One region of the Streptomyces sp. NPDC055103 genome, then DNA from elsewhere that is predicted to be linked to it. Evidence: predicted binding sites of a transcription regulator. Region 1 holds the regulator's gene; the other holds the start of a gene.

Evidence for each region. The regulator HspR, encoded in region 1, represses chaperone genes until heat shock. The targets are predictions, from matches to a motif close to TTGAGNNNNNNNNNCTCAA.
Region 2: lon (endopeptidase La) is a predicted target of HspR. The motif match lies at 2,043-2,061, and genes of this name have one in related genera.

What each region holds. Positions count from the first base shown of each region.
Region 1 is NZ_JBSGTX010000072.1:31,241-34,645, reverse strand. Features, by position in the region: gene ACWFR1_RS33045 (helix-turn-helix transcriptional regulator) at 1-959, shown strand, start outside; gene ACWFR1_RS33040 (hypothetical protein) at 965-1,438, shown strand; gene ACWFR1_RS33035 (heat shock protein transcriptional repressor HspR) at 1,543-1,986, opposite strand; gene dnaJ (molecular chaperone DnaJ) at 1,991-3,175, opposite strand; gene grpE (nucleotide exchange factor GrpE) at 3,206-3,405, opposite strand, start outside.
Region 2 is NZ_JBSGTX010000010.1:63,188-66,592, forward strand. Features, by position in the region: gene lon (endopeptidase La) at 1-2,020, opposite strand, end outside; gene ACWFR1_RS09300 (GNAT family N-acetyltransferase) at 2,152-2,790, shown strand; gene ACWFR1_RS09305 (hypothetical protein) at 2,835-3,405, shown strand, end outside.

The DNA of each region.
Region 1 (3,405 bases):
CCCATAAGCACAGTCACGGTGAACTATGCGACGTGGGTAAAGAGCTGTACGCGAACGCCCTCCGCCTGGGTCGAATCGCCCGTTCCGAGGCCGAGGCCGCCCCGTGCCTGACGGAACTGTCCCTTCTTCACCCGGACCCGGACGACAGCCAGTGGCTGCGCGCGGTGCCGCCCTCCATAGCCCTCAACCAGCTCATCCACCCGATAGAGCAGGAGATACAGTCGCGCCGCCAGCACGCCATCGCGCTGGCCGACGCGTTCGAGCCGTTCCTCGCCATCCACGCGCAGGACCCGTCGGCGACCCAGGCCATCACGGTCCTCGAAGGCCTCAGCGTCATCAACGCGACACTCGACCGCGTCATCAACGAGTGCACGGTCGAGCTCCTCACCATCCAGCCCGGCAGCGGCCGGCGCCCCGAGACGCTGGAAGCGGCCCTGCGCCGCATGGCACCGCTCCTCGACCGCGGTGTCCGGATGCGCACGCTCTACCAGCACACCGCCCGGCACCATCCCGCCACCCTGGCGTACGTGGAGCGGGTCGCCCCCTACGGGCTCGAACTCCGCACCCTCGAAGAGATCATCGACCGGCTGATCATCGTCGACCGCAAGGTCGCCTTCGTCCCGGCCCGCAGCGACCGCCAGGTCGCCCTCGAACTCCGCCACGAGGGCCTCGTCCAGTACCTCGTCGGCGTCTTCGACCAGTTCTGGCTGCACGGCGTGCCGTGGGAGGAGGAGATCCCCTACAGCCCGTCCGTGGACGGCATCGGCGGTGTCCAGCGGTCCATCGCCAAGCTCCTCGTCGAAGGGCACGTCGACGAGGCCATCGCCCGGCGCCTCGGCATGAACGTCCGCACCTGCCGCGCCCACATCGCCAAGCTCGCCGCCGCCCTCGGCAGCGGCAGCCGGGCGCAGCTCGGCTATCTCATCGCCCAGTCCGGCATTCTCGAACGGGACAACTGACCAGCGTGTACGTACAGATCGGCCTCGACGGACCCGCGGGGACGCTCCGGGTCTCCGGCCACGGGCTGCCGACCGTGGAGCTCGTACGGGCCCCGGGGACCCGCCCCGACACCCACACCCCCATCGGGACCCGCAAGCCCGCCCTGCTCGCGCTGACCGTGGACGGGGAGCCCGCCCGCATCAAGCCCGCGCGGGGGCGGCTGCTGCGCTCCTCGTACCGCGTCGACGCCCGGGTCGACGGCGTCCGCTACCGGCTCGTGCCCTGCTCGTACGTGGAGAGCCGGCTCACCCGGAACGGGCGGCGGCTCGGCACCCTGGAGTCCCTCGGGGACGGCCGGGTGGACGCCGACTGGGACCCGGCGGCCGAGCCCACCCCCCGCGACCACGCCCTCGGCACCGCCCTCGCCGCCGCCTTCGGCACCGGGGCGGCCCCGTGGTGGGAGACCGTCGGCGACATCGTGGGCGAGCTGATCCCCTGACGCCATGACGCTCTGACGTCCTGACGCCCTGGCGCGCGTACGGATGAGGCCCCCTCCACCGTCGTGGAATGGTCCTCATCCGTATACGTACGTGCCGTGCGGAGCTATTCGCCGCGCTTCGGACGCCAGACCACCAGCGCGCTCGCCTGCTGCACGTCCTGGTACGGCACCAGGTCGCGGCGGTACGAGGCGTGCACCTGGGCCTCGCGCTGCCGCATAGCCGCCGCCGCGCCGTCGACCGCGGCCGACAGCTCGGCGATCCGGCTCTGCAGCGCCGCGACCTGGTTCTCCAGCTCGATGATGCGCTTGATGCCGGCGAGGTTGATGCCCTCGTCCTGCGACAGCTGCTGCACCTGACGGAGCAGCTCGATGTCACGGGCCGAGTAGCGCCGCCCGCGGCCCGCCGTACGGTCCGGGGAGACCAGACCGAGACGGTCGTACTGCCGCAGGGTCTGCGGGTGCAGACCGGACAGCTGGGCCGCCACCGAGATGACGTACACCGGCGACTCGTCGGTCAGTTCGTACGGATTGCGTCGGCGCCCGTCCACGGGGTCACGCTCCCTTCGCGGCCTGGAACAGCTCCGCCCGGGGGTCCTCGGAGGCGGTCGCCTCGCGGAAGGTCTCCAGGGCCTCACGTGCCTTGTCGTCCAGCTCCTTCGGCACCGCGACCTCCACCGTGACGAGCAGGTCGCCGCGGGTGCCGTCCTTGCGGACCGCGCCCTTGCCGCGGGCGCGCATGGTCCGGCCGTTCGGCGTGCCCGCGGGCAGCTTGAGCGTCACCGCGGGGCCGCCGAGCGTCGGGACCTTGATCTCGCCGCCGAGCGCCGCCTCCGTGAAGGAGACCGGCACCGTGACGGTGAGGTTGTCGTCCTTGCGGCCGAAGACCGCGTGCTCGTCGACGTGCACGACGACGTACAGGTCGCCGTGCTGGCCGCCGCGCTCGCCCGGGGCGCCCTTGCCGCGCAGCCGGATCCGCTGCCCGTCGGTGACGCCCGCCGGGATGCGGACCTGCATGGTGCGGGAGGACTTGGCCCGCCCGCTGCCCTTGCAGACCTCGCAGGGGTTCTCGGCGATGAGGCCGCGGCCCTTGCAGTCGACGCACGGGTCGGTGAGCGAGAAGCCGCCGCCGCTGCCGCGCGAGACCTGTCCGGTGCCGACACAGGTCGGGCACACCCGGGGCGTGCCGTTCTTGTCGCCGGTGCCCGAACAGGCCGTGCACGGCTGCTGGCTGGACATCCGCAGCGGTACGGTCGCGCCCTCGACGGCCTCGATGAAGCTGAGCGTCACCTCGGACTCGATGTCCTGGCCGCGGCGCGGCTGGGTGCGCGCACCCGGGCCGGCCCCGCGGTTGAACAGGCCGCCGAAGACGTCCCCGATGCCGCCGCCGCCACCGAAGCCACCGGCTCCGCCGGGGCCGCCCTGGGCGCCTCCGAAGAGGTCGCCCAGGTCGAAGTTGAACGAGCCGCCGCCGGGGCCGCCGGGAGACCGGAAGCCGCCGTTGCCGAAGAGGGCGCGGGCCTCGTCGTACTCCTTGCGCTTCTTGGGGTCACCGAGGATGTCGTTGGCCTCGGAGATCTCCTTGAAGCGCGACTCGGCGCTCGCGTCACCCTTGTTGGCGTCCGGATGGTTCTCGCGGGCGAGCTTCCGGTACGCCTTCTTGATCTCGGCCTCGGTGGCGTCCTTGGGGACGCCGAGAACCTTGTAGTAGTCCTTCTCGACGAAGTCCTTCGTGCTCATCGACGTCCCTCCTTCCGGACGATCGTTGCGTCACCCCTCTTCGGGGGCACCGCTCTCCTCGTCGGCCTTCTCTTCCTTGGTGCCGGGCGTGGCGCCCGGCTGGGGCTCGGCCACCGCGACCCTGGCGGGCCTGATGGTCCGCTCGCCGATCCGGTACCCGGGCTGCAGGATCGCCACGCAGGTCGTCTCGGTGACGTCCGGCGCGTACGAGTGCATCAGGGCCTCGTGGA
Region 2 (3,405 bases), on a different contig from region 1:
CCGCGCCGTGCGAGCGGAGGAAGGAGAGCGCGATCTGCGCGGACTCCTTCATCACGTCGCCCAGCTGACCGGTGAGGGTCAGCCCGGCGGCGCCGGTCTCCGGGTCGGCGAGGGACGCCTCCACGAAGAGGACGTCACCGCCCGCGCCGGTCACCGCGAGTCCGGTGGCGACGCCCGGCACCGCCGTGCGGCGCTCCGCCGGGTCCTGCGCCGACTCCGGCACGTGGTGCGGCCGGCCGATCAGGTCCCGCAGGTCCTCCGGGGTGACGGTGAACGGCAGCTCGCGGTCGCCCAGTTCGTGCTGGGCCGTGACCTTCCGGAGCAGCCGCGCGATCGCCCGCTCCAGGGTGCGGACGCCGGCCTCCCGGGTGTACTCCCCGGCGAGCTTGCGCAGGGAGGCGTCCTCCAGGACGACCTCGCCCGGCTCCAGGCCGGCCCGCTCCAGCTGGCGCGGGAGCAGGTGGTCACGGGCGATGACGACCTTCTCGTCCTCGGTGTACCCGTCGAGCCTGACCAGCTCCATGCGGTCGAGCAGGGCCTCCGGGATGGCTTCCAGGACGTTGGCGGTGGCGAGGAAGACGACGTCGGAGAGGTCGAGTTCGACCTCCAGGTAGTGATCGCGGAAGGTGTGGTTCTGCGCGGGGTCGAGCACTTCGAGGAGGGCTGCCGCCGGGTCGCCCCGGAAGTCGGAGCCGACCTTGTCGATCTCGTCGAGGAGGACCACCGGGTTCATGGACCCGGCCTCCTTGATCGCGCGGACGATCCGGCCGGGCAGGGCGCCGACGTAGGTCCGCCGGTGGCCGCGGATCTCGGCCTCGTCGCGCACGCCGCCGAGGGCGACGCGGACGAACTTCCGGCCCATGGCGTGGGCGACGGACTCGCCGAGCGAGGTCTTGCCGACGCCGGGCGGGCCGACGAGGGCGAGGACGGCTCCGCCGCGGCGGCCGCCGACGACACCGAGGCCGCGCTCGGCTCGCCGCTTGCGCACGGCGAGGTACTCGGTGATGCGCTCCTTCACGTCCTCCAGGCCCGCGTGCTCGGCGTCGAGGACCGCCTGGGCGCCGGTGATGTCGTACTGGTCCTCGGTGCGCTCGCTCCAGGGCAGTTCGAGGACGGTGTCGAGCCAGGTGCGGATCCAGGAGCCCTCGGGGGACTGGTCACTGGACCGCTCCAGCTTGTCGACCTCCTTGAGGGCCGCCTCGCGGACCTTCTCGGGCAGGTCGGCGGCCTCGACGCGGGCGCGGTAGTCGTCGGACTCGTCGGCCGGCGAGTCGGCTCCGTCGCCGAGCTCGCGGAGCTCCTTGCGGACGGCTTCGAGCTGGCGGCGGAGGAGGAACTCGCGCTGCTGCTTGTCGACGCCCTCCTGGACGTCCTTGGCGATGGTCTCGGCGACGTCCTGCTCGGCGAGGTGCTCGCGGAGCTGGGCGGTGGCGAGCTTGAGACGGGCGACCGGGTCGGCGGTCTCCAGGAGCTCGACCTTCTGCTCGACGGTGAGGAAGGGCGAGTAGCCGGAGTTGTCGGCGAGGGCGCCGACGCCGTCGATCTGCTGGACGCGGTCGACGACCTGCCACGCGCCGCGCTTCTTGAGCCAGCTGGTGGCCAGCGCCTTGTACTCCCTGACCAGCTCGGTCACGGAGCCGGGCAGCGGCTCGGGCAGGGTCTCCTCGACCGTGGTGCCCTCGACCCAGAGGGCGCCGCCGGGGCCGGTCGTACCGGCGCCGATGCGGACGCGGCCGAGGCCGCGGATCAGGGCGCCGGGGTCGCCGTCGGACAGGCGTCCCACCTGCTCGACGACGCCGAGGACGCCGGTCCCGGCGTAGGTCCCCTCGACACGGGGGACGAGCAGCACCCGAGGCTTGCCGCCGCCCGGCCGGGCGGCCGCCTGGGCGGCCTCGACGGCGGCTCGTACGTCGTTGTCGGACAGGTCCAGCGGTACCACCATTCCGGGCAGCACGACCTCGTCGTCGAGCGGCAGCACAGGCAGAGTGAGCGGCGCGGACGCCGTGGTCGCAGAAGCCATGATCTCCCCTTCGGCAGTCAAGTTGAGCTGTACGGACTCAATGCACGTGAGCCCAGGAATGTTCCCCGGCGGTAGTTCGCTCTGAGCGATCACCCTTCCGCGCCCGCACTACCTGCCGATGTAATGACCGCATGGATATCGCAGCCATTACGTCGGCTTGGGTGGCCGGCTGGACCGTCTCCCGGGAGACCCCGCCCGCCGTCGTCGAGCCCTGGGGCTACCGGATCGAGGTGGGCCTGCCGCGGCACGTCGTCCGCCATGTGCTGCCCGCCCCCGACGCGGCCTCCGTCGGCGCGCTCTGCGCGCGGCTCACCGAGCCGTTCAGCTGGCTCAAGGTGATGGCGACGCCCGAGGAGGTGGCGCCGTGGATCACCGAGGACTGGACCGTCCCCGACGACCCGGGCTTCATGATGGTCAAGCCGCTGGACCCGGGCGCCCGCCCCGCGCCGCCCGAGGGGTACGCCCGGACCGTCGAGGTCCGGGACGGGGTCATCCGGGTCCGTGTCCTCGCCCCGGACGGCACCCTCGCCGCGCGCGGCCAGATCGCCCCGACCGGCTCCACCGCCGTCGCCGACCAGATCGAGACGGACGCCGCACACCGGCGGCGCGGCCTCGGCGCGAACGTGATGCGCACCCTGGAGGCCGCCGCCGCCCAGGCCGGCGCCGAGACCGGTGTCCTCGCCGCGACCACGGACGGCCTCGCGCTGTACGACTCCCTCGACTGGCGCTACCGCGGGCCCCTCACCGGAATCGTCCGGTCGGGAACCTGACCGTCCGGCTGCGCGGAGCACCCCGTACGGGGCATGCTCGATCCATGGTGCGAGGCCGAGGCGTACGGGCGAAGTGGTGCGGGGCTCTGCTGCTGGCGGCGGTCCTGGCCGGCGGCGCGAGCGCCTGCGGCTCCGGGGCGCCGCCCGCGCCGGGCGGGCCGGCGTCGGGCGGACCGGCGTCGGGCGGACCGGCGTCGGGCACGAGCGCGCCCCCGGAGACCGTGGAGACACCGGCGCCGAGTGGTACGGCCGAGGCGACCCGTACCTCTGAGCCGCCCCGTACCGCCGAGCCGACCCGTACACCTGAGCCGCCCCGTACCGCCGACCCGAGCACGGGTGCGACCGCGCCCCACGAGGAGCCCCGGCCCGGCGAGGTCCTCGTCGAGGTCGTCGTCAACGGCGGCCTCGCCGGGGTCCGCAACCAGCTCGTCGTCCACTACGACGGCAGCTGGACCAGCCGCTCCGGCACGAAACCGCCCAGGACCGGGCAGCAAACGCCCGCCGAGGTCGCCGAGCTGCGGGCCGCCCTGGAGGACCCGGCGTACGCGGGCGTCCCGAGCCGGCCCACCGGCAGCCCGATCCCCGACGGGTTCCAGTACTTCATCACCTACCGCC